DNA from 4 places in the Streptomyces sp. DSM 120436 genome. Region 1 is predicted to be linked to each of the others. Evidence: riboswitches for the same ligand, from Rfam matches in the RefSeq annotation. Region 1 holds a riboswitch; each other region holds the start of a gene.
The links. Region 1 has a riboswitch for cyclic di-AMP ahead of ACWH4W_RS05175 (M23 family metallopeptidase). Riboswitches for the same ligand answer to the same signal wherever they lie in the genome.

Region 1 (7,250 bases):
CCACCTGCTGCACCTCGCCGAGGAGCGCGGGCTGACCCACGTGCGGGTGGCGAACGGGGACGCGATCATCCTGCTGCGCGAGATGCTCGCACCGGACTCGCTGAGCGGGCTGCGCGTCTTCTTCCCGGACCCCTGGCCGAAGAAGCGGCACCACAAGCGGCGGCTGATCCAGCCCGAGTTCCTCACCCTCGCCGCGTCCCGCCTGGCGCCGGGCGCGCTCGTGCACTGCGCCACCGACTGGGAGCCGTACGCCGAGCAGATGCTCGAGGTGCTCACCGCGCACCCCGCCTTCGCGAACACGCGGGCGGACGGCGGTTTCGCGCCGCGTCCTCAGTTCCGGCCGCTCACCCGTTTCGAGCGGCAGGGGCTGGACAAGGGGCATGTGGTGAACGACCTGCTCTTCCGCCGCGTACCGCACGACGACCGTGCCGGGCGCCGGGCCGGGGACCCCGCCTGACCTCCCCGAGCCCCTGAGCCGGCACGCAGCCCTGCCCCTTTCTCGTTAGGGTCGAACCCGTGGCCAGCAGCCCTCCGTACCCGCCGTACCCCGGCGCAGCTCCCGGCAGCGCGCTGCGGCACCCGCACTGGTGGCAGCGCCCCGCGGTGCGCTACGGAGCGGTGGTCACCCTGCTGGCCCTGTCCGGGCTGGTGATCCTCGCGCTGGTCAGGGAGCAGACGGGCACCGAGGGCTTCCTGGTCGGCCTGGGGCTGGCCGTGCTGCCGGTCCCGCTGCTGCTCGCGGCGTTCCGCTGGCTGGGCCGGGTGGATCCGGTCCCCTGGCGGAACCTGCTGTTCGCCTTCGCCTGGGGGGCGTGCGCGGCGGCGCTCATGGCGATCGTGGCGAACAGCTTCGCCACCCGGTGGATAGCGACGACCACCGCCGACCCGGCCGGCGCCGACACCCTGGGCACGACGGTGATAGCGCCGGTCGTGGAGGAGACCTCGAAGGCGGCGGCGGTGCTGCTGCTCTTCCTCTTCCGCAGACGCGAGGTCAACGGGATCCTCGACGGCGTGGTGGCGGCCGGGTTCACCGCGACCGGCTTCGCGTTCACCGAGAACATCCTCTACCTCGGCAACGCCTTCGGCACCGACCAGCTCACCGGCGGCAGCGGCATCGCCTCGGTCACCGCGGCGACCTTCTTCGTCCGCATCGTCATGTCGCCCTTCGCGCACCCCCTGTTCACCGTGCTCACCGGCATCGGCTTCGGCGCGGCCGCGCTGTCCGCCGACCGGCAGCGGGTGCGGCGCGTGCTCTTCCCGGTCGCCGGGCTGCTCCTCGCGATGGGCATGCACGCCCTGTGGAACGGCTCCGCCACGCTCGGCCAGTTCGGCTTCCTCGCGGTGTACGGGGCGTTCATGGTGCCCGCGTTCGGGCTGCTGACCTGGCTGGTGGTGTGGACGCGGCAGCGGGAGCTGCGGACCGTGCGCACGGAGCTGCCCGCGTACGTGGCCGCCGGCTGGCTGCGTCCCGCGGAGCCGTTCGCGCTGAGCTCGATGCGGGCCCGGCGCCTCGCCCGGAGGTTCGCGCGTGAGCACGGGGGCGGGCCCGCGGCGCGCGCGGTCGCCCAGTACGAGGCGTACGCGACCTCGCTGGCGTTCCTGCGGCACCGGGGCCGCGCGGGGAAGGCGGGGCCGGATTTCGTGAGCCGGGAGCGGGAACTGCTGCTGGAGCTGTGGCACCGGCGCGCGGCGGCCCGCCCGGCGCTGGAGCACGCGGCCCGTCTCACGGCGCCCCCGGCGCCGTACGGCGCGGCGTGGGCGTACGGGCCCGTCCCCGCGCCGTGGCAGGCGTACGGGCAGCCGCCGCCCCACGGCCATCCGTACCCCGCGTACGGGGAGCGCCCCTACCGGCGCTGAGAAGCCCCGGACATGCGGGACCGGCAGCCCGGACGTCGGGGGGGCGTCGTCGGGGCTGCCGGCGTTCGCGGCGTCGGCGGCCGGGACGCGGCCGCCGGGTGGTTCAGACGCTGAGGCCCTTGCCGGCCAGCCAGGCGGCCGGGTCGACGCCGCCGGAGGAGCCGGCGGGGTGGACCTCGAAGTGGAGGTGGGCGCCGGTGACGTTGCCGGTCGCGCCGACGCGGCCGATCACGTCGCCGGTGGTGACCTTCTGACCGACGCTGACATTGATCGACGACTGGTGGGCGTACCAGATCTCGGTGCCGTCGTCGAGGGTGAGCACGGTCTTGTAGCCGTACGAGCCGTCCCAGCCAGCGGCGGTGATCGTGCCGGTGTGGACCGCCTTGATCAGCGTGCCGGTGGGGGCGGCGAAGTCGAGGCCCGTGTGGTAGCCGGAGGACCAGTAGGCGCCGGCCTGACCGAACGTCGAGGTGAGGGTGTACGAGGAGGTCGGCAGGGTGTACTGCTTGGCCAGCTCGGCGAGGCGCTCGGCCTCGGCCTTCTTCGCGGCCTCCTCCTCCGCCTCCTTCTTCGCGGCCTCGGCCTTCTCCTTGGCCTCCTTCTCCGCCTTGGCGGCGGCCTCGGCGGCCTCCTTCTCGGCGGCGGCGAGGGCGGCGGCCTGGGCCTTGCTCTGCGCCTGCCCCTGCTGCTGCTCGACCTGGGCCATGATGCGGGCGCGCAGCGCCTCTCCGGCGCCGGCGGCGCCCTCCTCGGCGTCGGCGGTGGTCATGCCGATGTCGCTGAGGGGGGTGCTCGAGCCCTTGGGGGTTTCCTCGTCGGAGAGGAGGGAACCCACGTGGGGCAGGTCGGGCATGGTGAGGGAGACGGGCGGCTTGCCGGTCTGGGCGCTGGCCATGCCGCCGGCGCCGACGGCGGCTATGACGCCGACGCCCAGGACGGTGGAGCTGCGCGCGAGTCCGCCTCCGCGCTGCTTGGCGACGCGGTGCCGCCCGCGCACGGGCCGCACGGACTCCGCGGTGGGGTTCCACTCCTCGAACGGACCCTCGTCGGCGCGGTCGGCGCCGTAGGCGAAGGTGTCGCTCGGGTGGAACGGGGCCTCGGGGGCAGGCGGGTTGGACGCCACGTGGGCGCGCTCCTTTCCTTCCTTCTTCGCCTACCGGGTTAGCTGACGGGTTCGGAGCAGGAAGGTCTCCTACGCGCGTATACGAGCCGTGTTCTCACGGCGGTATCCGCCCGATTCACCCCATGGTGGTGGTTCCCCGGTTCCCTCGCGGGATTCGGCGCGTGCGCACGGAGCCGCCTTCTGTGACGGCTGGGACGACCGCGCTGCGTTATCGAACGTTAATAGACGCGGGGGCCGGATTCCAAGCCGTTCCCCTTGATCGTTCATGGTTTCCGCGCGGACTTAAGCGTCATGACCGGGTGAAAACGGGCGAGTTGACCGCGCGTCGGACGACCGGCCGAACCTGACGGTATGTCAGTTGTTATGCGCTGCGAAGCACTCCGCTCACGCTGAGTGAAAGGCGGGAAGAAAGGCGCCGACCCAAGGCGTCGGCATGCGGAAAACACCGAGGGCCGGAACCCTTTTGGATTCCGGCCCTCGGCCTTCAGTAGCGGGGACAGGATTTGAACCTGCGACCTCTGGGTTATGAGCCCAGCGAGCTACCGAGCTGCTCCACCCCGCGTCGGTAATCACCAGTGTACGGCATCCACGGGGCCCGACGCACACCCCTTCCCGGGCAGCCCGGTCAGCCGCCCGGCAGATGCGCGTTCGGCGCCTTCGCACGCTGCTCGTACTCCGGCAGGACCAGCACCGTGGCGCCGCCGTCCGCCAGCACCGCGCTGCCGTCGGCGTCCGCCACGAAGGTGTCCGGCTCCCGCCAGGCCGTGACCACCCGGCGCACCCCGGCGTCCAGGATCAGCCGCGCGCAGGGCGCCGGCCGGGACGCGCGACGGGCGCACGGTTCCAGGCTGGAGTAGACGGTGGCGCCGGCCAGCCGCGGGTCGGTGGGGTCGGTCCTGGCGAGCGCGGCCTCCTCCGCGTGCACCACGGGGTCGCCGCCCTCGCGGGAGTGCCCCCGCGCCAGCTCGGTGCCGTCGGCGGCGACCACGACCGCGCCGACGCTGAACGCGGTCTCGGAGGGCGGGCACCGCGCGGCCAGCTCGCAGGCGAGGGCGAGCCAGTGGCGGTCGGCCGCGGAGGGCAGCGCGCCGGTGCCGGGCGCGGTGGGCTCGTAGCGCATCAGGACGACGTCGCCGACGGGCCGGGTCTCGACCAGCCGCAGCCGACCGCCCTGGTAGGAGCCGGGGCCGAACAGCCGGGGGGCGTCCGGGTCGCCGACGAACAGCGGGGCGAGGACGAGCTGCAGCTCGTCGGCGAGGCCCTGGGTCATCAGCTGGGTGTGGATCCGTCCGCCGCCCTCGACCATCAGGCGCCGCACCCCGCGCTCGTCGTGCAGGTGCTCCAGCAGCCGCCGCCAGTCCAGGCCGTCGCCGAGCGGGACGACGTCGGCGGCGAGACCGAGGGCGCGGGCCCGTCCGGCGCCCTCGTCGGTGGTGTAGAGGACCTTCTCGCCGCCGGTGTGCCAGAACCGCGCCGCCGGGTCCAGGTCGCCGGAGCCGCTCACCATGACCTTCAGCGGGTACTCCGGCCTGCCGTCCGCGACCCGGGCGGCGCGGCGCTCGGGCGAGTTGACCAGCAGACGGGGGTTGTCGGCGCGCAGGGTGCCGGCGCCGACCAGGACGGCGTCCACGGAGGCCCGCACCCCGTCGACCCGGTCGAAGTCGGCCGGGCTCGACAGCAGCAGCCGCTCCGGGCCGGTGTCGTCCAGGTAGCCGTCGAGGGAGACGGCGGCGGACAGCAGGACGTACGGGTGCGGCATCGGCGGGCTCTCCGGGTGCGGGGCGGCGGCGGGACCGCTGCGCGGTCCGGGTCCAGTCTGGCAACCCGTGCGGCGGGGAGCGGACCGTGCCCCGGCCGCCGGGACCGGGTCAGGGCTCGATCAGGCCGACCCGGATGGCGTAGCGGGTGAGCTCCAGCCGGTCCTTGAGGCCCAGCTTGGCGAGCAGATTGGCGCGGTGCCGCTCCACCGTCTTGGGGCTGATCACCAGCAGGTCCGCGATCTGCTGGGAGGTGTGGCCCTCGGCGACCAGCTTGAGGATCTGCTCCTCCCGGTCGGTGATGGCCTTCGCGGGCAGCGTCCGGCCCTCCCGCGCGAGGTCGAGGTAGTTGTGGATGAGGGCGTTGACCGCCCCCGGGTAGAGGAAGGGCTCGCCCCGCACGGTGGCGTGGCAGGCCTCGACGAGATCGCGGTCGGCGACCGACTTCAGGACGTAGCCCGAGGCGCCGGCGGCCAGCGCCTCGAAGAAGAACTGCTCGTTGTCGTACATGGTCAGCACGAGGATCCGGGTCTCCGGCAGGGCGCGGGAGAGCTCACGGGCCGCCTGCAGACCGGTCAGGCGCGGCATGGCGATGTCGAGGATGGCCAGGTCGGGGCGGTGCTCCCGGGCCAGTTCGAGGGCTTCGGCACCGTCGGCGGCCTCCGCCACCACGGTCAGGTCCGGTTCGCCGTCCAGGATGAGTCGGACCCCCCGGCGGACCAGGGCGTGGTCGTCGGCGAGGAGGATGCGGGTGGGGGACGGGTCGGTCATGGTTCAGCGTTTCCGGTCGGGGGACATCGGTCACGGGGGCGGGGCGTGCGCGGGCGCGGACCGGCGCACGACGGCGGGAGCGGTAACGGAGGCAGACGTCCGCACGGGCCGTACGGGGACGAGGACGTGCGCGGGGAAACGCGCGGGAACGGGCACGGCGAGCCGCAGCTCCGTACCGCCGCCGGCCCGGGGCTCCACGGTCAGCTCGGCGCCCACGAGCAGCGCCCGCTCCCGCATGCCGCGGATGCCGGCGCCCTCGTCCGCGCCGCCGATGCCGCGGCCGTCGTCGCGGACCCGCAGCTCGACCCCGCCGGGGGTGCTCCGCAGGGCCAGCTCGGCGCGGCGGGCCCCCGCGTGCCGGACGATGTTGGTGAGGCCCTCCTGCGCGACCCGGTAGAGCACCAGCTCCGACTCGCGGTCCAGCTCGGGCAGGTCGGGGTCGAGGCAGTGCTGGACGGTCAGCCCGGGACCGCCGAACTCGGTGGCGAGCGCCTTGAGGGCACTGGCCAGGCCCAGCTCGTCCAGCACGCCCGGGCGCAGCCGGCGGGCGATCCGCCGGATCTCCTCCAGGGAGGCACGGGTGGTCTCCTGCACCTGGCGCAGCTCGTCGCCGAGCTCGGCCGGCGCGTGGTCGGCGACCCGCTTGAGCTGCAGCAGCACGGCGGTCAGCGACTGGCCGACCTCGTCATGCAGCTCACGGGCGACCCGGCGGCGCTCCGCCTCCTGCGCGGACAGCGCGCGGGCACTGCTGGTGGCCCGCTCGTCCTCCAGCCGGTCGAGCATCGTGTTGTACGTGGTGATCAGCTCGGCGATCTCGCCGCGCCCGCCGACCGCGGGACGGTTCCCCGGGCGGAGCAGGTCGGTGGTGTTCATCGCGCGGGTCAGGCGCTGCAGCGGGGCGAGGCCGACGCGCAGCAGCAGGGCGTTGGCGACGAGCATGGCGGCCAGCCCCACGGTGAGCACCGCGGCCTCGGTGAGCAGCACGGGCGTGGACACGGTGACGGGTCCCAGGAGCAGGGCGGTGGCGACGATGAGCACGACGGCGTTGAGCAGGAAGATGCGCCAGAACAGAGGCACCCGGTTCCGCCTCCTCGCCGTCGGTATGCTCAAGGCCCCGACGGCCCGCGGCCGGGGGCGCGGCGCGGGCCGTCACCGTCCAGCCTCCGTCCCGGAGCGGGCTCGCGCCATCCGTGACAGTCCCCATTTTCCCGGCGTGGGCGGCCCCGTGCCCGTGCTTCCGTGGATACCGGTCCCCCAGGGGGATGGGGAGCGCGACGGATGGCCCCGGCGGAGCGGTACGGGCCACGCTGGAGGCTCCGTACCGGGCGGGTGACGACCTCGGCGCACGGGCACACTCCAGGACAACGGCCCGCGTTCGCGGCGAGCCGGCGGTTCGCGCACGTCCCGGTGCTCGGAGCGACGGCCGTCGGCGGTGTGACCGGGCGGCCACCCCCTGGGAAGGAGGAGCCGTGCCCCAGTCCGACGACGATCGCCTGGTCGACCTCGCGGCCCGACTCGAGCACGAGGACCCCCGTTTCGCCCGTTCCCTGGCCACCGGCCGCCCGGCCCGTCCGCGCGAGTACCGGCGCACCAGTGCCTGGTGGGTGCTGGTCATCGGGCTGGGCATGCTGGTCGCGGGCGTCGTCGTCCCCGACGGGCTGCTGATCGCGGCGGGCCTGGTGACCAGCGGGATCGGCGTACAGCTCATCGACCCCTACCGGCGCCCGGACGAGACCGCCGCC
Region 2 (7,250 bases), 420 kb from region 1:
GTGTTCAAAGGGGTGTTGAACGCCCGAACAGGTCAATCGGACCCACTTCTTCGCCCTCTCCGGGCCAATTCCTTGTGAAGAACTTCACGAACTTTCCCGCACGGGTCCGCCCGAGGGGCCCGAAGGCCCCCTCGGAGCACCGCTCAAACGCCATCCCGACTGCTCAGCAGAGGTCTACTCGCCGGTAACAAAAAGTCGGGCCACGGGCCGGGCGGCCACGCACTCGTCATGCCCCTGGCCGAGGCGGGCGACCGGCGGGACGTCTGCCGCACCCGGTGACGCCCCGCCCGCTGCCGGCCTCGTCCGGCAGCGCCCCTCAGCGCGCCTCGGCGGCGCAGCCGTGGGCGATCCCGTCGAGGATGTCGTGCTCCGACACCACGACCTCCTCCGCGCCCGTCCGCTCCATGATCGCCAGGAGCACCAGGGCCCCGGCGCCGATCACGTCGACCCGGCCCGGGTGCATCGACGGCACCGCCGCCCGCTCGGCGTGGGTGGAGCGCAGCAGCCACCCGGTGATCTCGCGGACCCGGTCGCGGGAGACGCGGGAGTGGTGGATGGCCGCCGAGTCGTACTCGGGCAGGTCCTGGGCGATCGCCGACACGGTGGTGACGGAGCCGGCGAGACCCACCAGCGTCCGTGCCTCGCGCAGCGGCACCGCCTCCTCCGCCCGGTCCAGGGCGGCCTCGATGTCGGCGCGCATCGCGGCGATCTGCTCCTCGGTGGGCGGGTCCGTCACGGCCCCGTCCCGCACCAGGTGGCGCTCGGTCATCCGGACGCAGCCGACGTCCACGGAGCGGGCGGCGCGCACGTGGTCGTCGCCGACGACGAACTCGGTGGAGCCGCCGCCGATGTCCACCACCAGGAACGGCCGGTGCAGGCCGTCCCGGCCGGTCAGCTCCCTGGTGGCGCCGGTGAAGGAGAACTCCGCCTCCTGGTCGCCGGTGATCACCTCGGGTTCCACGCCCAGGATCTCCACCACCCCGCGCACGAAGTCGTCGCGGTTCTCGGCGTCACGGGAGGCCGAGGTGGCGACGAAGCGCAGCTTCCGCGCGCCGTGCTTCTCGATGATCTGCGCGTACTCGCGGCAGGCGGCGAAGGTCCGCTCCAGCGCCTCCGGCGCCAGCCGGCCGGTGCGGTCGACGTCCTGGCCGAGCCGCACGATCGTCATCCGCCGGTCCAGGTCGGTGAGTCCGCCCGTCGCCGGGTCGACGTCGGCCACCAGCAGCCGGATGGAGTTCGTCCCGCAGTCGATCGCGGCGACCCGGGTCACCGGCCCTCCCCCGTCTCCTGCGCCGGCGTCACGCACGGCCCCTTGCTCCACCACTGCGGCAGCATCGCCAGCGCCTCGTCGCCCAGCGGGTTCACGCCGGGGCCGGCCGCGAGCGAGTGGGCGACCAGCACGTGCAGGCACTTCACCCGGTCCGGCATGCCGCCCGCGCTGGGGAAGTTCCTCAGCTCCTCGATCTCGTCGCGGCGCCGGACGTAGTCCTCGTGCGCCGCGCGGTAGGCGGCCGCGAGCTCCGGGTCGGCGGCCAGCCGCTCGGTCATCTCCTTCATCACGCCGTTCGCCTCCAGCGTGCCGATCGCGGAGTTCGCCCGCGGGCACGTCAGGTAGTACAGCGTCGGGAAGGGCGTGCCGTCGGGCAGCCGCGGCGCGGTCTCCACGACGTCCGGCTGTCCGCAGGGACAGCGGTGCGCGATGGCGCGCAGCCCGCGCGGGGGTCTGCCGAGCTGCTGCTTGAAGGCCTCGACGTCCGCGTCGGCGGGCTCGGTGCGCGGGGTCGTGGGCGGAGGGGTGTCCATACGTGTCTTTCTGCGATGTTCCGTCGGGTCACTGGTCGGCGGCGTCGGCCTTGTCGACACCGTCCCAGACGTTGGCGTACCAGGGGCGGTCGGCGGCCCGGAGGTCGCCGCGCGTGGTGGTGGCGCCGGCCGGGTCGACGACGATGTAGCCGGTCTCCCCCGGCATGACGTAGTGCAGGCGCCTGCGGATCTCCTGCTCGGCGTAGGCGTCGTCCTGCCAGCGGGCCTTGAGGTCGCGCAGCCGTTCGACCCGCTGGCGGGTCTCGTCCTGCTCCTTCTGCAGGTCGGCGATCTCCGCGCGCTGGGAGACGTACTGCCGCATCGGGTAGGCGAGGGCCACGACCAGGGAGCAGACCACCAGGACGAGCAGGGCCGCGCGGCCGGTCAGCCGGGAGCGGCGGGCCTGCCGCTTGGTCTGCGAGCGGTAGACCCGGGCCGCGGTCTGCTCACCGATCAGCCGGATCCTGGTCGCGGTGGAGAAACGGTCCCGGTCCTTGACCGCCATGTTCCCGCCTCTCGTTCGGTCTCCTACGCGCGTACGTCCCCGCACACGGTACGGGACCGGGTACGGGGACGTACGTACGACGCTTCCTGCGGGGGTGAGGTCAGCCCTTGAAGCGGGGGAACGCGCTGCGGCCGGCGTACACCGCGGCGTCGTCGAGGATCTCCTCGATGCGCAGCAGCTGGTTGTACTTGGCGACGCGCTCGGAGCGGGCCGGGGCGCCGGTCTTGATCTGGCCGCAGTTGGTGGCGACGGCGAGGTCGGCGATGGTGACGTCCTCGGTCTCGCCGGAGCGGTGGGACATCATGCACTTGAAGCCGTTGCGCTGGGCCAGCTCGACGGCGTCCAGGGTCTCGGTGAGCGAGCCGATCTGGTTGACCTTCACCAGCAGGGCGTTGGCGGCGCCCTCCTCGATGCCGCGGGCCAGGCGCTCCGGGTTGGTGACGAACAGGTCGTCACCGACGAGCTGGACCTTGTCGCCGAGCTTGGCGGTGATGGTCTTCCAGCCCTCCCAGTCGTCCTCGAACAGCGGGTCCTCGATGGACACGAGCGGGTACGCGTCGACGAGCTCCGCGTAGTACTCGGTCATCTCGGCGGCCGAGCGCTCCTTGCCCTCGAAGGTGTAGACGCCGTCCTTGTAGAACTCGGAGGCGGCCACGTCCAGGGCCAGGGCGATCTGCTCGCCGGGGGTGTAGCCGGCCTCCTGGATGGCCTCGAGGATGAGGTCGAGGGCCTCGCGGTTGGAGCCGAGGTTCGGGGCGAAGCCGCCCTCGTCGCCGAGGCCGGTGGCCAGGCCCTTGGCCTTCAGCACCTTCTTGAGGGTGTGGTAGACCTCGGCGCCCCAGCGCAGCGCCTCCGAGAAGGACTCCGCACCGATCGGAGCGATCATGAACTCCTGGATGTCCACGTTGGAGTCGGCGTGCGAGCCGCCGTTCAGGATGTTCATCATCGGCACCGGCAGCAGGTGCGCGTTCGGGCCGCCCAGGTAGCGGAACAGCGGCAGGTCGCTGGCCTCGGAGGCGGCGTGGGCGACGGCGAGCGAGACGCCGAGGATGGCGTTGGCGCCGAGCGAGCCCTTGTTGTCGGTGGCGTCCAGGTCGAACATCGCCTGGTCGATCAGGCGCTGCTCGGTGGCGTCGTAGCCGACGAGCTCCGGGCCGATCTGCTCGATGACGGCCAGTACGGCCTTCTCGACGCCCTTGCCGAGGTAACGGCCGGCGTCGCCGTCACGGAGTTCGACGGCCTCGAAGGCGCCGGTGGAGGCGCCGGACGGGACGGCGGCACGACCCGTGCTGCCGTCGTCGAGGCCGACCTCGACCTCGACCGTGGGGTTGCCTCGGGAGTCCAGGATTTCCCGGGCTACGACGACGTCGATGGACGGCACGAGCATCTCCTTCTTGGAATGTGACGCGGCTGAGCGGGGCCGCGGGGGCCCTGCGAGTCCGAGCCTAACCGGCTCCGGGCGATCGGCCATCCGGCCGCCCGCCTCATGGACAGAACCGAGAGTAAATTGTTTCCGAACGGAACAAAGCAGATTCGGGAAACCGTGACCGGAAACCGTGACCGCGGAGCGTCCGGACATGACCCCGCCCCGGTGCGTACGGGGAAGAAACGCACCGGGGCGGGTGGCCCGTGGGGACGGGGCGGGACCGTGCGGCCGGCCTTACTTCAGGTGAAGCTGCTGGCCCGGGTAGATGAGGTCGGCTTCCTCGACGATGTCGTCGTTCAGCTCGAACAGCTTCGCCCAGCCGCCCTTGACGTCGTGCTCCGCGGCGATCGAGCTGAGGGTGTCGCCCTTGACGACCTTGTACTCGCCGTCGCCCTTCTCGACCTTCTCGCCGGTCGGGGTGGTGACGGTCTTCTTCTCGGCCTTCTGCTCGGCCTTCTGCTCGGCCGGGGCGGCCGGGCGCTCGGCGGAGCGGGAGGCCTTCCGCTCGCTCTCGCGGGACTCCGTGGCGCCGGACTCCTGGGAGGAGCCCTCGGCGGAGGAGCCGTTGTAGGCGGCGTTGGACAGGCCGGTGCCGCAGACCGGCCAGGCGCCCTTGCCCTGGCCCGCGAGGACCTTCTCGGCGATCTCGATCTGCTGGGCCTTGGTGGCCTGGTCGGCGGTGGCCGCGTACTGGGTGCCGCCGTACCCGGCCCAGGTGGAGGCGGAGAACTGCAGGCCGCCGTAGTAGCCGTTGCCGGTGTTGATGGACCAGTTGCCGCCGGACTCGCACTGGGCGACGGCGTCCCACTCGGACGCGGTGGCGGCGGAGGCGTTGCCGGCCGCCATCAGCGGACCGGCGACGGCGGCGCCGGTGACACCGGCGATGGCGATGGCGCGAGTGGCCTTGGACGGACGACGGTGCTTGCCCTTGCCGGAAAACAGCATGGATGGATCCCCTCACCGACGCCTACGAGGTGAGCTGTCGGGTTCGGGCCGGTTGAGTTGCCCGGCCACGTCCCTCCCGGGACGCGGCTTCACCCCGAGCCGTACCGGACGTGAACCGTCCGGATCCGGCGCCTACCTGGGTCCCCCGCTCCTGCCTACGGCGCATGACGCGACGACTGTTCCCGTGCTGCCACTGGCAGGATTCGGCGTGGCGGCAGCCGGGGCCCGCGATGGCGAGCGGTCACGACCGTAAGCACGGGCCCGACGGAATTTCAAAGATGATCAGGTCTTCTGAGACCTATCTCTCACAGCCCTTATTACGGACATTCAGCCCGAATCGCTCCGTCAACTGCCGCCGCGCGGAGGCGCCTTCGGGCGCCGCCCCACGCCCGCTACTCGCCGGTCTCCGCGTCCACGAGAAGCCGCTGACCTGGCAGGATCAGGTTCGGGTCGTCACCGATGACCTGCTGGTTCTCGACGTAGAGCGCCGTCCATCCACCGGCGAGGGCAAGGGAGTCGGCGATGGACACCAGGCTGTCCCCGGCCCGCACGGTGTAGCGGCCGTCGGCGGCCTCGGCCGACGCCTCGGCGGAGCGCGAGGCGTGCCGACCGGCCGACGGGGTCGCGGCGTCGGCGCGCTCGCCCTCCTGGGCGCTGGGGCCGCGGTGGCGGCCCGGGCCGGTGGACTCGGACTCGGTGACCACCGAAGAGCCGGTACTCTGCCCCGACTTGTCCGACTCGTCACGCTCGGGGGTGGCGGAGGCGGACGAGGAGGCCGGGGCGCTCGCGTCACCCTTCTCCACCCCCTCCGCCTTCCCTCTCTTCTCCTCGCCGGACGAACCGGGCACGGCGGACGGAGAGGGGGAAGCGGACGCATCGCCCGGTTCGGGCGAACCGGACGGAGTGGCGGTGCCGGCGGCCCGGGAGCCGTCCGGGGTCGCGTCGTCCGCCACGCCCGGGTCGACGTTCGGGGACGCGGTGTCCTGCTGCAGACCCGTGGGCAGGCCGCAGGCGCGCCACTTGCCGCTCCCCTGCTCGGCGAGGATTCTCTCGGCGACGGTGATCTGCTGGTTGCGGCTGGCCTGGTCGGCGCTGGGCGCGAACTCCAGACCGCCGTAGGTCTCCCAGTCGTCCTGGGTCAACTGGAGGCCGCCGTAGTAGCCGTTGCCGGTGTTCTGGCTCCAGGAGCCGCCGCTCTCGCACTCCGCGACCCGGTCCCAGGTCTCGCCGTCCGCCGCACTGGCGCCGCCCGCCCCGAGCAGGGGGATCGCGATGGCGGAGCCGGTCACCCCGGCCGCGACGAGAAGAGCCGGAGCCTGGCGAGGGCGACGGTGTCGGCCGTTCCCGGAGAGCATGCGGAAGCCTTTCACTCGGCGACAAGGACCGGCACGGTGAGCAAAACCTTGCGGCGCGCCGTACTTGATGGGTGAACGTATAGGCAGACGATCAGTTGTCACAAGTTCATGCCGTGCAGATCACATGAAGATCACAGAGTCGAGCATGTCTGAGGTTTCCGCACGCAACCCGTCGGAACCGGACAGGGAGGTCAGCCCCTTCGTCAGGTCCGTTCTGAATACGGAGGAGAGAATTCCACCGGAAGCGTGCGGAGTCCCCGCATGATGAGGCCGCCGCGCCACCGCAGTTCGGCCGGCTCCACGGCGAGCCTGAGGTCCGGCAGCCGGGTCAGCAGGGTGGCCAGCGCGGTCTGCCCCTCCAGGCGCGCCAGGGGGGCGCCCAGGCAGTAGTGGATGCCGTGCCCGTACCCCAGGTGCTGGTTGTCGCGGCGGCCCAGGTCCAGGGTGTCCGGGTCGGCGAACCGCTCCGGGTCCCGGTCGGCCGCGGCCAGCACGACGAGGACCGGGTCGCCCGCCTCGACGCGCTGCCCGCCGATGACCACCGGCTCGGTGGCGAACCGCCACGTCGCCAGCTCCACCGGCCCGTCGTAGCGCAGCAGTTCCTCCACCCCGGTCTCCAGCAGCCCGCGGTCCCCCTCGGCCAGCGCCCGTTGCAGGCGCTCCCGCTGCCCGGGGTGGGTGAGCAGGGCGTAGGTGCCGTTGCCGATGAGGTTGACGGTGGTCTCGAAACCGGCGAAGAGAAGGATGAACGCCATCGCGGCGGCCTCGTTCTCCGTGAGGTGCTCCCCGTGGTCGGAGGCGCGGATCAGACCCGAGATGAGGTCCTCGCCGGGGACGGGCTCGGCGGGCAGCGCCTCGCGCTTGCGGTGGATCAGCTCGGCGAGGTAGCCGCGCATCTTCTTCACCGACCGGGCCACTCCGCCGCGCGGACCGCCGCCGTGACGGATCATCATGCCCGCCCAGTCCCGGAAGTCGTCCTGGTCCTCGCGCGGGACGCCGAGCAGGTCGCAGATGGCGTAGATGGGGAGCGGGAAGGCGAAGTCGTGGATCAGGTCGGCGGAGCCGGTCGCCGCGAAGCGGTCGATGAGGCCGTCGGTGAGCTCCTGCACTCGGGGCGCGAACTCCGCGACCCGGCGCGGGGTGAACGCCTTGCTGACCAGGCGGCGCAGACGGGTGTGGTCCGGCGGGTCGATGTTCAGCAGGTGCGTCATGAGGT
Region 3 (7,250 bases), 770 kb from region 1:
CCGGACGGTTCGACAGGGCCGGAGGGGTCAGGACGCGGGGACCACCCGTCCCGTCACCTCGCCGAGGCCCACCCGCACCCCGTCCGGGCCCGGCGCCCAGGCGGACAGCGTCACCACGTCGCCGTCCTCCAGGAACGTCCGCTTGCCGTCGGGGAGTTCGAGCGGGTCGCGGCCGTTCCAGGTCAGTTCCAGCAGGGAGCCGCGCTCGCGCTCGGTGGGACCGCTGACCGTGCCGGAGCCGTAGAGGTCGCCGGTGCGCAGGGAGGCGCCGTTCACCGTCATGTGGGCGAGCTGCTGGGCGGCCGTCCAGTACATGGTGGAGAAGGGGCACTCGGAGATCTCGTGGCCGTTGAGGGTCACGGTGATGCGCAGGTCGTAGCCGCCGGGCTCCTCGCCGGAGTCGTCGAGGTACGGCAGCAGCGGGTGGGTGCGCTCCGGCGGTGCGGTGCGGGCCTCCTCCAGGGCGTCCAGCGGGGTGATCCACGCCGACACGGAGGTGGCGAAGGACTTGCCGAGGAACGGTCCGAGGGGCACGTACTCCCAGGCCTGGACGTCGCGGGCGGACCAGTCGTTGAGCAGGCACAGGCCGAACACGTGGTCGCGGTAGGCGTTCAGCGGCACGGGCCGGCCCCGCTCGGACGGGACGCCGACGACGAAGCCGACCTCGGCCTCGATGTCCAGCCGCACGGACGGGCCGAACACCGGGGCGGCGTCGGCGGGCGCCTTGCGCTGCCCGGAGGGGCGTACGACGTCGGTGCCGGACACCACGACGGTGCCGGAGCGGCCGTGGTAACCGATCGGCAGGTGCTTCCAGTTGGGGGTCAGGGAGTCGGCCGCGTCGGGGCGGAAGATCTGCCCGACGTTCCGGGCGTGGTTCTCCGAGGCGTAGAAGTCGACGTAGTCCGCGACCTCGAACGGCAGGTGCAGGGTGACCTCGGACAGCGGGTGGAGGAACCGCTCGACGGTCTCCCGGTGCGCCGGGACCGTCACCCACGCGGTGAGCGCGCGCCGCACGTCCGACCAGGCCGTACGGCCCGCCGCCAGCAGGGGGTTGAGGGTGGGCCGGGCGAGCAGGGAGGCGTAGGGGGAGCCCAGGGCGTGTGCCGCCGCTCCGGCGTCGAGGACGTGGTCGCCCAGCCGGACGCCCACGGTGCGCTCCGGCGAACCGGGGAGCGAGAAGACGCCGTACGGCAGGTTGTGCGGGCCGAAGGGATCGCCCTCGGGGACATCGAAGGGGGGCATCGGGTGCTGCCTCGCTTTCGTGTGCGCGGGTGCGCCACGTGTCCGTGGCCGTGCCACACGTTACGGGGTCGCGCCCCGGTGGGCTCTTGTATGCGGACGACTTCCCGGGCCCGGGTCCGCCGGAGCGCACCCTGTTCCGGTCAAAACGGGAAAGAGGTCCCAACCGGTCGCGATCCGGCGGCGTAAGAAGGCAAAACGCACCCAATGCGAGGGCATACGGGCGCGGCGAATCGGACGGTCCTCTCGTCCGTATTCTCTGATCATGGCCGCACCCACCGATTGTTTCCTCATCGCCACCGACCTGGACGGGACGCTGCTGCGCGGTGACGACACCCTCTCCGACCGCTCCCTCGCCGCCCTCGCGCGGGCCGAGCGGGCCGGTGCCCGGCACCTCGTGGTGACGGGCCGCCCGGCCCCCAGAGTGCGGTCGCTGCTCGACGACCTCGGCTGCACGGGGCTCGCGGTGTGCGGACAGGGCGCGCAGGTCTACGACGCCGCCGCGCACCGGATGCTGTGGTCGGTCCGGCTGGACCGGGAGCTGGCGGAGACCGCGCTCGGCAAGATCGAGGCCGAGGTGGGGGAGGTGTACGCCGCGGTCGACCAGGACGGGGTCGACGGGCTGACGCTGATCGAGCCGGGCTACCGGATGCCGCACCCGACGCTCCCGTCGGTGCGGGTGGAGCGGCGCGACGACCTGTGGGCGCGGCCGATCAGCAAGGTGCTGCTGCGCCACCCGGAGTTGTCGGACGACGTGCTGGCGGCGGCGGCCCGGTCCGTGGTCGGTTCGCTGGCCACGGTCACGATGTCGGGGCCGGGCACGGTGGAGCTCCAGCCGTGCGGGGTCACCAAGGCGACCGGGCTGGCGCTGGCCGCCGACCACCTGGGGCTGCGCCCCGAGGACACGGTCGCCTTCGGGGACATGCCGAACGACGTCCCCATGTTCCGGTGGGCGGGCCACGGCGTCGCCATGGCCAACGCGCACCCCGAGCTGAAGGCGGCGGCCGACGAGGTCACCCTGTCGAACGAGGACGACGGTGTGGCCGTCGTCCTCGAGCGACTGTTCGGGCAGACGGCCGGGGTGGGCCGTCAGAGGTCGGCTCAGTACGCGCCGAAGACGTTGTCGATCGAACCGTAGCGGTCGGCGGCGTAGTTGCAGGCCGCGGCGATGTTGGCGACCGGGTCGAACGGGTCGAAGGCGGTGCCGGGCACGTGGTACGCCTGGAAGGTCGGGTCGATGACCTGGAGCAGGCCCTTGGACGGGGTGCCCTTCGCGGCGTTGGAGTCCCACAGGTTGATGGCGGCCGGGTTGCCGGACGACTCCCGCATGATGTTGCGGTGGATGGAGTCGTAGGAGCCGGGGATGCCGTTCTGCGCCATGACGTCCATCGCCTCGCGGATCCAGCCGTCGAGGTTGTCCGGGTACGCGGTCGTGGAGGCGGCGGTGGCCTGGGCCGCGGGGGCGGCCGCGGCGCTGGTGGCGCCGAACAGCGGCATCGCGACCACGGCGACGCCGGTGCCGGCGACGGCGAGGGAGCGGACGAGGCGGCGGCGGTACGAAGCGGAAGCGGGCATGTCTGGGTTCCTCTCCTACGCCTGCGAGGTGAGCTGTCGGGTTCGGGCGGGAGAGTGCCCGGCCGTGCCCCTGCGGGCATGGCTTCACCCCGAGCCGTCCCGGCGCGGTGTCCGGTACGGCGGCTTACCTGGGTCCCCCGCTCCTGCCGTGCGTGAGTTCGTCGTCGGGTGTGATGCGGGTGGCGGCAGGACTAGGCGTCCACCCGGCAGGCCCGGAACGTATGCGAGAGCGCATGTCGGGAACAAGTGCGACGATCACACAAAGCACCGTTTGATCTTGAGATGGGCGATTTAGGGTGCTTGATCCTTTGCGGTCGCTCAGGGTCAACTCCGTTGCGTGGAGCGGGATGACGGGCGTGTGCGGGGGTGACCGGACGGCCGGCGGGCGCGTGACTCACTTCACGGGGCGACGACCGTGGGGGCATTTGCGGCCAAGGTGAATTAGAGGGGCGATCGCGGCAAATCGGACTCACGGGTGGGGCAGGATGGTCCACGGGCCGCCGTGTCCGGGAAGTCGAGGTATGTCCCTTGTCATTGCCCGATCAAAAACACTCCGCTTCTGCTCCCGTATCGCCTTGCTTGTGACCCCGGGCCCTGGCGGTGATCGAAACATGACCGGATACGCTGACTCGAGTGGTGGCAGCGACCTATCGACAAACCGTGTAACCGCCAGCAGACACCAGCAGACAGGAGACCCCTCGTGACCGTCGTCGGGCCGTTCGGGCTGAGCGTGCGGGACCAGGCTCTGGAAGCCGATGTCCAGGCCGGATTGACGGCTGTCGAGGAAGGGCTGCTCGAGGCCACCAAGAGCGAGGTGCCCTTCATCACGGAGGCCGCCCAGCACCTGGTGCGGGCCGGCGGCAAACGGTTCCGTCCGCTGCTCGTGATGCTCTCCGCCCGGTTCGGCGACCCCTACGCGCCCGGCATCGTGCCGTCGGCCGTCGTGGTGGAACTCACCCACCTGGCCACGCTGTACCACGACGACGTGATGGACGAGGCCGAGGTGCGGCGCGGGGTCGCGAGCGCGAACGCCCGCTGGGGCAACTCGGTCGCCGTGCTCACCGGCGACTTCCTCTTCGCCCGCGCCTCCCACATCCTGGCCGACCTCGGCCCGGAGGCGGTGCGGGTCCAGGCCGAGGCGTTCGAGCGGCTGGTCACCGGCCAGATCCTGGAGACCGCGGGCCCGCAGAACGGCCGCGACCCGGTCGACCACTACCTGGACGTGCTCGGCGGCAAGACCGGCTCCCTGGTCGCCGTCTCCTGCCGGTTCGGCGGGATGATGTCCGGCGCCGACGAGACGGTGGTGGACATCCTCACCCAGTACGGCGAGCGGCTCGGCGTCGCCTTCCAGCTCGCCGACGACGTCCTGGACATCGCCTCCGACTCCTACGAGTCCGGCAAGACCCCCGGCACCGACCTGCGCGAGGGCATCGCCACCCTGCCCGTGCTGCGGCTGCGCGAGCGGGCGGCCCGGCTGGGCCTCGCCGAGGACCTCGCCCTGTGCGAGCTGCTCGACTCCGACCTCACCGACGACGCCCGGCACGCCGAGGCGCTGCGGCTGCTGCGCGCCCACCCCGCGCTGGGCCAGGCCCGCCGGGACACCGTGCGCTACGCCGAGGAGGCGCGCGCCGCGCTCGCCCCGCTGCCCGACGGCCCCGCCAAGACGGCGCTCGTCGAGATGTGCGACGCCGTGGTGCACCGGGCCGGCTGACCCGTCCGGCCGTCCCCCGTACGCCTCCCGGACCCGGACGACCCCTACGGGGCGGGGGAGGCGCCGTCGTGCCGTGTCATACCGCAGCAGTACGCGCAGTTGAGTCCGCGGTCTGACGCATCCGCCCCGCGCATGCGGTCAGATGGACCACGACGGACAACACCACTTCTCACCGGTTCGGGTGAGAATGGCGGCTCGGACCGGACTGGTGCGAGGACACGGGACGGAAGCCGCCGCCGACGACGGAGGGCACACATGGCACCGTACGCATCCGACGACACGACGACCGCGGGGGAGGTCGAGGAGCCGCGCGCCGGCCGCCGCAGGGCAGCGCGGTACGTCGTCCCCGTCACGGTGATGGGCGTGGCGGCCGCGACGATCGGACTCGTCCCGGCGCTCGCCGACTCCGGCGACCCCGACCTGCCGGACATCACCGCCGCGCAGCTCATCGAGAAGATCGCGCAGTCGGACGTGGAGCGGCTGTCCGGCACCGTGAAGATCACCACCGACCTCGGACTGCCGAACCTCGGCGGCCTGGAGAGCGGCCTCGCGTCCGGGGCGCTGGGCGAGGACGGCGAGGGCGGTTCGTCCGCCGACCCGTCCGGCCGGCTCACCGAGCTGGCGTCCGGCACGCACACCCTGCGCGTCGCCGCCGACGGCCCGGAACGCCAGAAGCTGTCACTGCTGGAGAACGCGGCCGAGTACAGCCTCATCCACAACGGCGAGGACGTCTGGGGCTACGACAGCGCGTCCAACGAGGTCTACCACACCACCGTCGACGCGCCGGACGCGTCCGAACGGCGCGAGCAGCGGCCCCCGGCCCTCCCCCAGGACTTCGCGGAGGAGGCGCTGAAGGCGGTCGACGACACCACGTCCGTGAAGGTCGACGGCACCGCCCAGGTGGCCGGCCGGGACGCCTACCGGCTGGTGGTCGAGCCCAGGCAGTCCGGCTCCACCGTCGGCGCCGTCAGCATCGCCGTGGACCACGAGACGGGCCTGCCGCTGAAGTTCACGCTCACCCCGTCGAGCGGCGGCTCGGCCGTCGTGGACGTCGGCTTCACCGAGGTGAGCTTCGACCGCCCGGACGCCTCCACGTTCGAGTTCACCCCGCCGAAGGGCGCCAAGGTGACCGAGGACACCGAACAGGGCCGGGACCGCGGCGACTTCGGGAAGCCGGAGCGGGGCCCGAAGTCCGAGGAGGACCTGGCCAAGGGCTTCGACGGGCTGAAGACGCTCGGCGAGGGCTGGAACACGGTCGCCACCTTCGACACCGGCTCCGGCGGCGGCCTGCCCACCGGCGAGGCGGGCGGCGACCTCGACGGCTTCCTCGGCTCGCTCGGCGAGCGGGTCGAGGGCGACTTCGGCACCGGCACGGTGTTCGGCACCCGCCTGGTCAACGCCCTGATCACCGAGGACGGCACGGTCTACGTGGGTACGGTCACCAAGGACGCGCTGGTGAAGGCGGCCGACGCGGGCGAGTAGCAGGCCCCGCGCCCGCCGCCGTACCGAGGGAAACGGGGGAGCCGATGGACGCCACGTCCGCCACGTCCGCCACGGAGCAGACGCGCGACGGGCGGTCCGCGGGTGACGGCGTCGTCGTCACCCGCGGACTGACCAAGCGGTACCGCGGCGGACAGCTCGCCGTGGACGGCCTGCACCTGACCGTCCCGGCGGGCAGCGTCTTCGGCTTCCTCGGCCCCAACGGCTCCGGCAAGACCACCACCATCCGCATGCTGATGGGCCTGATCGAGCCGACCTCCGGGACGGCGCACGTGCTGGGGCGCCCCATGCCCCGCTCCGCGCGCGCCGTCCTCCCGCACGTCGGAGCCCTCATCGAGGGCCCCGCCCTCTACGGCTTCCTCTCCGGCCGCGACAACCTCCTCCGCCACGACGCGGCCGACCCCACCGCCGATCCGCGCACCCGCAAGGCGCGGGTCGCCGCAGCCCTGGACCGGGTGGGCCTCACGGCCGCGGCCGGGCGGAAGGCACGCGCGTACTCCCTCGGCATGAAGCAGCGCCTCGGACTCGCCGCCGCCCTGCTGCGGCCCCGCCGGCTGCTGGTGCTGGACGAGCCGACCAACGGCCTCGACCCGCAGGGCATGCGGGAGATCCGCTCCCTGGTCCGCGAACTGGCCACCGACGGCACGACCGTCTTCCTCTCCTCCCACCTGCTCGACGAGATCGAGCAGGTCTGCACGCACGCCGCCGTGATGGCGCGGGGCCGGCTGATCACGCAGGGACCGGTCGCCGAGCTGGCCGCGGGCGCCCGGGGCCGTCTGGTGATCACCACGCCCGACCCGGCGGACGCGGCGCGGCTGTTGAAGGCACAGGGGCTCGCCGACGTCGTGGCGGACGGTGACCGGGTGAGCGCCGAGCCGCCCGCGCGGGACCTCGCCGAGGTCAACGTGGCCCTGGTCACGGCGGGGGTGCGGGTGCGCGGCCTCGGGGTGGAACGGGCCTCGCTGGAGGACGTGTTCGTGGCGCTGACCGGGGAGGGGTTCGATGTCGCGGGCTGAGACGGCGAGCGGGACGGGCGCGGAAGCGGAGGAGGCCGTGCGACCGCGTCCGCTGTGGACCCTCGGGCTGTTCCGCGACGAACTGCGCACCACCTTCCGCCGCTGGCGCACCCTCGCCCTGCTGGGCGTGCTGGCCGCCGTGCCGGTGCTGGTCGGGATCGCCGTGCGGATCGAGACCGGCGACGGGTCGTCCGCCGGGAGCGGTGGCG
Region 4 (7,250 bases), 2.1 Mb from region 1:
ATGGGTCACACGGCCACAGCCCAGGCAGGCTCCGGGGGCCTGACAGCGACCGAACACCGCCTGGCCAACGGCCTGCGCGTGGTGCTCTCCGAGGACCACCTGACCCCGGTCGCCGCGGTGTGCCTCTGGTACGACGTCGGCTCACGTCACGAGGTCAAGGGCCGCACCGGCCTGGCCCACCTCTTCGAGCACCTGATGTTCCAGGGGTCCGCCCAGGTGAAGGGCAACGGCCACTTCGAACTGGTGCAGGGCGCCGGCGGCTCGCTCAACGGCACGACGAGCTTCGAGCGCACCAACTACTTCGAGACCATGCCCGCCCACCAGCTGGAGCTCGCCCTCTGGCTGGAGGCCGACCGCATGGGCTCCCTGCTGACCGCCCTGGACGAGGAGTCCATGGAGAACCAGCGGGACGTGGTGAAGAACGAGCGCCGTCAGCGGTACGACAACGTCCCCTACGGCACCGCCTTCGAGAAGCTCACCGCCCTCGCCTACCCGGAGGGCCACCCCTACCACCACACTCCGATCGGGTCGATGGCGGACCTGGACGCGGCGACCCTGGAGGACGCCCGCCAGTTCTTCCGCACGTACTACGCGCCGAACAACGCGGTGCTCTCCGTGGTCGGCGACATCGACCCGGAGCAGACGCTCGCCTGGGTCGAGAAGTACTTCGGCTCCATCCCGTCGCACGACGGCAAGCCCGCCCCGCGCGACGGCTCGCTGCCCGACGTCATCGGCGAGGAGCTGCGCGAGGTCGTCGAGGAGGAGGTCCCCGCGCGGGCGCTGATGGCCGCCTACCGGCTCCCGGAGGACGGCACGCGCCTGTGCGACGCGGCTGACCTGGCGCTCACCGTCCTCGGCGGCGGCGAGTCCTCGCGGCTCTACAACCGCCTGGTGCGGCGCGACCGCACGGCCGTGGCCGCCGGGTTCGGCCTGCTGCGGCTGGCCGGGGCGCCGTCCCTGGGCTGGCTGGACGTCAAGACGTCCGGCGACGTCGAGGTGCCCGTCGTCGAGGCCGCCATCGACGAGGAGCTCGCCCGCTTCGCCGAGGAGGGCCCCACCGCCGAGGAGATGGAGCGCGCCCAGGCCCAGCTGGAGCGCGAGTGGCTCGACCGGCTCGGCACGGTCGCCGGCCGCGCCGACGAACTCTGCCGCTACGCCGTGCTGTTCGGCGACCCGCAGCTCGCCCTGACCGCCGTGAGCCGCGTCCTGGAGGTGACGGCCGAGGAGGTCCAGGAGGTCGCCAAGGCCCGCCTGCGGCCCGACAACCGCGCGGTGCTCGTCTACGAGCCCGCCGCCCCGGCGGCCGAGGACGCCGCCGACGAGACCGAGGAAGCCGCAGCCGCAGCCGCAGCCGCAGCCGCAGCCGGCGCCGGCGCCGACGACAACGAGGAGACGGCGAAGTGACCGAGCTCGCCACGATGGAGTTCCACCCCCGGCCGCAGGCGGGCGAGGCCAGGCCCTGGGCCTTCCCGGCCCCCGAGCGCGGCGCCCTCGACAACGGCCTGACCGTGCTGCGCTGCCACCGCCCCGGCCAGCAGGTCGTCGCCGTCGAGGTGGTCCTCGACGCTCCCCTGGACGCGGAGCCGGAGGGCCTCGACGGCGTCGCCACGATCATGGCGCGCGCCTTCTCCGAGGGCACCGACAAGCACACCGCCGAGGAGTTCGCCGCCGAGCTGGAGCGCTGCGGCGCCACCCTGGACGCGCACGCCGACCACCCCGGCGTCCGTCTCAGCCTCGAGGTGCCGGCCTCGCGGCTGGCCAAGGGGCTCGGTCTGGTCGCCGACGCCCTGCGCGCGCCCGCCTTCGCCGACAGCGAGATCGAGCGGCTGGTCCGCAACCGCCTCGACGAGATCCCGCACGAGCTGGCGAGTCCGTCCCGCCGCGCCGCGAAGGAGCTGGCCAAGGAGCTGTTCCCGGCGAGTGCGCGCATGTCGCGCCCGCGCCCGGGCACCGAGGAGACCGTCGCGCGCATCGACTCCGCGGCCGTGCGCGGTTTCTACGAGAAGCACGTCCGCCCGGCCACGGCGACCGTCGTGGTGGTCGGCGACCTCACCGGCGTCGACCTGGACGAGTTGCTCGCCGACACCCTGGGCGCCTGGACGGGCTCGCAGGCCCAGCCGCGGCCGGTGCCGCCGGTGGTCGCGGACGACACCGGCCGCGTGGTCGTCGTGGACCGGCCCGGCGCCGTCCAGACGCAGCTGCTGATCGGCCGTGTCGGCCCGGACCGGCACGACCGGGTGTGGCCCGCGCAGGTGCTCGGCACGTACTGCCTCGGCGGCACCCTCACCTCGCGCCTGGACCGTGTCCTGCGCGAGGAGAAGGGATACACCTACGGCGTCCGGGCGTTCGGCCAGGTGCTGCGGTCGGCCCCGGACGGCACGGGCGCGTCGATGCTGGCCATCAGCGGCTCCGTCGACACCCCCAACACCGGCCCGGCGCTGGACGACCTGTGGACCGTGCTGCGCACGCTGGCCGCCGAGGGCCTCACCGACGAGGAGCGCGACGTCGCCGTGCAGAACCTGGTGGGCGTGGCGCCGCTCAAGTACGAGACCGCCGCGGCCGTCGCGAGCACGCTGGCCGACCAGGTCGAGCAGCACCTGCCGGACCACTACCAGGCCGATCTGTACCGGCAGTTGGCCGCGACCGGCACCGTGGAGGCCACGGCAGCCGTCGTGAACGCCTTCCCGGTGGACCGTCTCGTCACCGTGCTCGTCGGTGACGCGGCGCAGATCAAGGCGCCGGTGGAGGCGCTCGGGATCGGCGAAGTCACCGTCGTGACGGCCGAGTAGGGCGGCCGCCGCACACGCGCGCGTGAAAGGCCCCGGTGACGTCGCCGTCACCGGGGCTCCCATATGCCCGAATTGGGGCGGAGGTTGCCCGTCTGCCCTGTGGGATGCGCTACAAAACCCGGGAATCGTTTGGGGATCGCGCGGTGTCCCGCTTAGCTTCGTGCGGGCTGTTCGTCGGGCAGTGCGCCGCACCCGCGGCACCGGACAGCCATCGCCGAGTCCCCGTACGGCGCGAGCCAGGGGAGCCGGGGACCCACATGAGATCCCTGGGGTGAATCGGACGCCCGCGCGTGTCGCGAGGGGGTCCGTAGGAGACCTTCCTGCTCCGAACCCGTCAGCTAACCCGGTAGGCGAGAGGGAAGGAAAGGACCAGCCTGTACATGGCGTTCACCCGCGCCACCGGGAAGCACCGTCGTCCCAGCCGCGTCCAGCGCGGCTCCGCCCGCGCCGCGGGCGTCGCGGCCCTCGCGGGCACCGGCGTCGTCGGCTCCCTCGCGGCCCCCGCGCTCGCCGCCGGACCGGCCGCGGCACAGACCGGCCTCACCCCCGTCGTCACCCTGGGCGACGTGGTCGCCGACCGTATCGACGCCCAGGCCGCCGCCCAGCACGAGGCCGCCCGCGTGGCGGCCGAGGAGGCCGCGCGCAAGGCCGCCGAGGAGGCGGCGCGCGAGCGGGCGGCCGAAGAGGCGGAGAAGGCCCGCGCCGAGCAGGAGCGCGCCGCCCGCGAGGCCGAGCGCAAGCGGCTCAACACCTTCGTCTCCCCGATCCCCGGCTCGTACGTCTCGACCGCCTACCGGAGCGGCGGCGCCATCTGGTCGTCCGGCAGTCACACCGGGATCGACTTCCACGCCGCGAGCGGCACGCCCGTCCAGTCCGTCGGCGTCGGCACCGTCGTCGAGGCCGGCTGGGGCGGGGCGTACGGCAACCAGGTCGTCATCAAGATGCACGACGGCACGTACACCCAGTACGCGCACCTGTCGTCCATCGCCGTGTCGGTGGGGCAGGAGGTCGCCGCCGGCCAGCAGATCGGTCTCTCCGGCGCCACGGGCAACGTCACCGGCGCCCACCTCCACTTCGAGGCGCGCATGTCCGCCGAGTACGGTTCCGACCTCGACCCGGTCGCCTACCTCCGGTCGCACGGCGTGAACATCTGAGGCGCACCCGTCACGCCCTCGGGCCCCGGCTCTCCGTGAGCCGGGGCTTTTGCCGTTCCGGGACCCATCCGTCCCGGCGCCTCTGTCTGAAAATCACGGAGGAATTCCGGTCCGCCGTCGGAAAACGCCGCCGATTGCAATAGAGTCACGAACGGACGTCAATCGTCGGCGTTCCACGGGAATTGAGCCGGAGGTCGGTCATGCGTATTCCCGCGCACTCGGTGTGCACGGCGATCCGGGACGACATCGTCGCCGGTGTCCACGGGCGCGGGAGCCGGCTCACCGAGGAACTGCTCGCCCGCCGCTACGGGGTCTCCCGCGTCCCCGTCCGCGAGGCCCTGCGCACGCTGGAGGCCGAGGGCTTCGTGGTCACCCGGCGGCACGCGGGCGCGTGCGTGGCGGAGCCCACCGAGCAGGAGGCCGCCGACCTGCTGGAGATGCGCCGGCTGCTGGAGCCCCTCGGCGCCTTGCGGGCGGCCCAGCGGCGTACCGACGCGCATCTGAAGGTGCTGCGCGGCCTGGTCAGGCTGGGGCAGGAACGCGCACGTCAGGGCGGCAGCGACGATCTGAGCTCATTGGGCGGCTGGTTCCACGAGACGCTCGCCCAGGCTTCCGGCAGCCCGGCGCTGACGTCGGTGCTGACCCAGCTCAGACACAAGATCGCCTGGATGTACGCGGTCGACGGGCCGGCCGACCCGGTGGCGTACTGGGCGGAGCACGGCGCGATCGTGGACGCCGTGGCCCGCGGCGACGGCGAGCGGGCGCGGACCCTCACGGGGCTGCACACCGAGCAGGCCGACGCCGGCCACCGGCTCCGGTTCGGCTCCGGCGCCGAGCGGGCCGTCCGCACGGGCCGTGTGAGGAACGCGCAACATCCCGTAAACATGCCGAGCCTGCGCCCTTAACACGGGACCCGTATAAAAAGAGGACGCGAAGGGCGGGGGCTTTTTTCGGCTGCCCGGAAATGGGAAGAGGGAAAGAAAAGGCCCGTCCGGGGTCCGGACGGGCCTTTCCGAGTCGCACGGCCGTCGCGTGCGGAGACATGAATTCAGACGGTCTCGGGGAGTTCCTCGAGGCCCTCGGCGACCAGCTTCGCCAGACGGTCCAGGGCGGCGTCCGCGCCCTCGGCGTCGGAGGCGAGGACGATCTCCTCGCCGCCCTGGGCGCCCAGGCCCAGGACAGCCAGCATCGAGGCCGCGTTGACCGGGGTGCCCCCGGCCTTGGCGATCGTCACCGGGACGCCTGCGGCCGTGGCGGCCCGGACGAAGATGGAGGCGGGGCGGGCGTGGAGACCCTCGGCCCAGCCGACGTTGACGCGGCGCTCAGCCATGTGTTGCTGCCCTTCGCTGTTCACGGTTGTCTAGACCATTCTTCCATAGCGGGGGCGCGAGCCCGGAGCGGCGTCCGGGACGGCCTCCGGCGGCTGCCGGGCCGCGGCCCCGGCCCGGCAGCCGTCCCCCACAGACTGCCTCGCACCGTTGTCGGACGCGAGCCGTACTCTGGGGCCCATGCAGACCTCGTCGGACCGCCACGAGTACCCCGACCACTGGGAGGCCGACGTGGTGCTGCGCGACGGCGGCACCGCGCGCATCCGCCCCATCACCGCCGACGACGCCGAGCGCCTGGTCAGCTTCTACGAGCAGGTCTCCGACGAGTCGAAGTACTACCGCTTCTTCGCGCCCTACCCGCGGCTGTCCGCCAAGGACGTCCACCGCTTCACCCACCACGACTTCGTGGACCGGGTCGGGCTCGCGGCGACCGTCGGCGACGACTTCATCGGCACCGTGCGCTACGACCGCATCGACGCCGGCGGGCGGCCCGCGACCGGCGCGGCCGACGAGGCCGAGGTCGCCTTCCTGGTGCAGGACGCCCACCAGGGCCGGGGCGTCGCCTCCGCCCTCCTTGAGCACATCGCCGCCGTCGCCCGCGAGCGCGGCATCCGCCGGTTCGCCGCCGAGGTGCTGCCCGCCAACACCAAGATGATCAAGGTGTTCACCGACGCCGGGTACACCCAGAAGCGCAGCTTCGAGGACGGCGTGGTGCGCCTGGAGTTCGGCCTCGAACCCACCGACCGCTCCCTGGCCGTGCAGTACGCGCGCGAGCAGCGCGCGGAGGCGCGTTCGGTGCAGCGGCTGCTCGCCCCCGGCGCGGTCGCCGTCATCGGCACCGGTCGCGCACCCGGCGGCGTCGGACGCAGCATCCTCGACAACATCCGCGACGGAGGCTTCACCGGCCGCCTGTACGCCGTGAACGGGGCGCTGCCACAAGGGCGGAAGGAGCTCGACGGCGTCCCCGCCTTCCGCTCGGTGCGCGACATCGACGGGCCCGTGGACCTCGCGGTCGTCGCGGTGCCCGCCGAGCGGGTCCCCGAGGTGGTCGCCGAGTGCGGCGAGCACGACGTCCAGGGCCTCGTCGTGGTCTCCGCCGGCTACGCCGAGTCCGGCCCCGAGGGCAGGGAACGCCAGCGCGCCCTGGTCCGGCAGGCCCGCAGTTACGGCATGCGGATCATCGGACCCAACTCCTTCGGCGTCATCAACACCTCGCCCGAGGTGCGGCTGAACGCCTCGCTCGCCCCCGACATGCCCCGCGCGGGCCGCATCGGCCTGTTCGCCCAGTCCGGCGCCATCGGCGTCGCGCTCCTGTCCCGGCTGCACCGGCGCGGCGGCGGCGTCACCGGCGTCACCGGCCTGTCCACGTTCGTCTCCTCCGGCAACCGGGCGGACGTCTCCGGCAACGACGTCCTGCAGTACTGGTACGAGGACGCCGACACCGACGTCGCCCTGATGTACCTGGAGTCGATCGGCAACCCCCGCAAGTTCACCCGCCTCGCCCGCCGCACCGCCGCGGCGAAACCGCTGGTCGTGGTGCAGGGCGCGCGCCACGGGGCGGGACCGCGCGGGCACGCCGTCCGCGCGACCCGGTTGCCGCACGCCACCGTCTCCGCCCTGCTGCGGCAGGCGGGGGTGATCCGCGTGGACACCATCACCGACCTGGTCGACGCCGGCCTGCTCCTCGCCCGCCAGCCCCTCCCGGCCGGCCCCCGGGTGGCGATCCTCGGCAACTCCGAGTCCCTGGGCCTGCTCACCTACGACGCCTGCCTCGCCGAGGGCCTGCGCCCGCACCCGCCGCAGGACCTCACCACGGCCGCCTCCGCGGCGGACTTCCACGCGGCGCTCTCCCGCGCGCTGGCCGACGACTCCTGCGACGCCGTCGTCGTGACCGCCATCCCGGCGGTGGGCGAGGGCTCGGTCGGCGACGCGGCCCTGGCCGAGGCGCTGCGCTCGGCCGCCGCCGAGCAGCCGACCAA

Region 2: linked by a shared signal. The riboswitch ahead of ACWH4W_RS03180 (transglycosylase family protein) and the one ahead of ACWH4W_RS05175 (M23 family metallopeptidase) in region 1 are both predicted to bind cyclic di-AMP.
Region 3: linked by a shared signal. The riboswitch ahead of ACWH4W_RS08775 (transglycosylase SLT domain-containing protein) and the one ahead of ACWH4W_RS05175 (M23 family metallopeptidase) in region 1 are both predicted to bind cyclic di-AMP.
Region 4: linked by a shared signal. The riboswitch ahead of ACWH4W_RS14560 (M23 family metallopeptidase) and the one ahead of ACWH4W_RS05175 (M23 family metallopeptidase) in region 1 are both predicted to bind cyclic di-AMP.

The regions. Positions count from the first base shown of each region.
Region 1 covers NZ_JBSKBS010000001.1:1,138,661-1,145,910, forward strand. Annotated here, with positions in the region: gene trmB (tRNA (guanosine(46)-N7)-methyltransferase TrmB) at 1-457, shown strand, start outside; gene ACWH4W_RS05170 (PrsW family intramembrane metalloprotease) at 517-1,857, shown strand; gene ACWH4W_RS05175 (M23 family metallopeptidase) at 1,961-2,980, opposite strand; cyclic di-AMP (ydaO/yuaA leader) riboswitch at 2,993-3,150, opposite strand; tRNA gene ACWH4W_RS05180 (tRNA-Met) at 3,469-3,542, opposite strand; gene ACWH4W_RS05185 (dihydrofolate reductase family protein) at 3,606-4,739, opposite strand; gene ACWH4W_RS05190 (response regulator) at 4,849-5,508, opposite strand; gene ACWH4W_RS05195 (HAMP domain-containing sensor histidine kinase) at 5,539-6,585, opposite strand; gene ACWH4W_RS05200 (DUF3040 domain-containing protein) at 6,978-7,250, shown strand, end outside.
Region 2 covers NZ_JBSKBS010000001.1:716,171-723,420, forward strand. Annotated here, with positions in the region: gene ACWH4W_RS03160 (Ppx/GppA phosphatase family protein) at 317-1,270, opposite strand; gene ACWH4W_RS03165 (DUF501 domain-containing protein) at 1,267-1,803, opposite strand; gene ACWH4W_RS03170 (FtsB family cell division protein) at 1,832-2,308, opposite strand; gene eno (phosphopyruvate hydratase) at 2,409-3,689, opposite strand; gene ACWH4W_RS03180 (transglycosylase family protein) at 3,969-4,679, opposite strand; cyclic di-AMP (ydaO/yuaA leader) riboswitch at 4,684-4,852, opposite strand; gene ACWH4W_RS03185 (LysM peptidoglycan-binding domain-containing protein) at 5,072-6,034, opposite strand; gene ACWH4W_RS03190 (cytochrome P450 family protein) at 6,238-7,250, opposite strand, start outside.
Region 3 covers NZ_JBSKBS010000001.1:1,906,416-1,913,665, forward strand. Annotated here, with positions in the region: gene fahA (fumarylacetoacetase) at 28-1,242, opposite strand; gene ACWH4W_RS08770 (HAD family hydrolase) at 1,505-2,377, shown strand; gene ACWH4W_RS08775 (transglycosylase SLT domain-containing protein) at 2,341-2,814, opposite strand; cyclic di-AMP (ydaO/yuaA leader) riboswitch at 2,818-2,946, opposite strand; gene ACWH4W_RS08780 (polyprenyl synthetase family protein) at 3,515-4,525, shown strand; gene ACWH4W_RS08785 (LolA family protein) at 4,781-6,007, shown strand; gene ACWH4W_RS08790 (ABC transporter ATP-binding protein) at 6,052-7,041, shown strand; gene ACWH4W_RS08795 (ABC transporter permease) at 7,028-7,250, shown strand, end outside.
Region 4 covers NZ_JBSKBS010000001.1:3,208,747-3,215,996, forward strand. Annotated here, with positions in the region: gene ACWH4W_RS14550 (M16 family metallopeptidase) at 1-1,404, shown strand, start outside; gene ACWH4W_RS14555 (M16 family metallopeptidase) at 1,401-2,789, shown strand; cyclic di-AMP (ydaO/yuaA leader) riboswitch at 2,992-3,157, shown strand; gene ACWH4W_RS14560 (M23 family metallopeptidase) at 3,170-3,943, shown strand; gene ACWH4W_RS14565 (GntR family transcriptional regulator) at 4,144-4,848, shown strand; gene ACWH4W_RS14570 (HPr family phosphocarrier protein) at 4,992-5,273, opposite strand; gene ACWH4W_RS14575 (bifunctional acetate--CoA ligase family protein/GNAT family N-acetyltransferase) at 5,452-7,250, shown strand, end outside.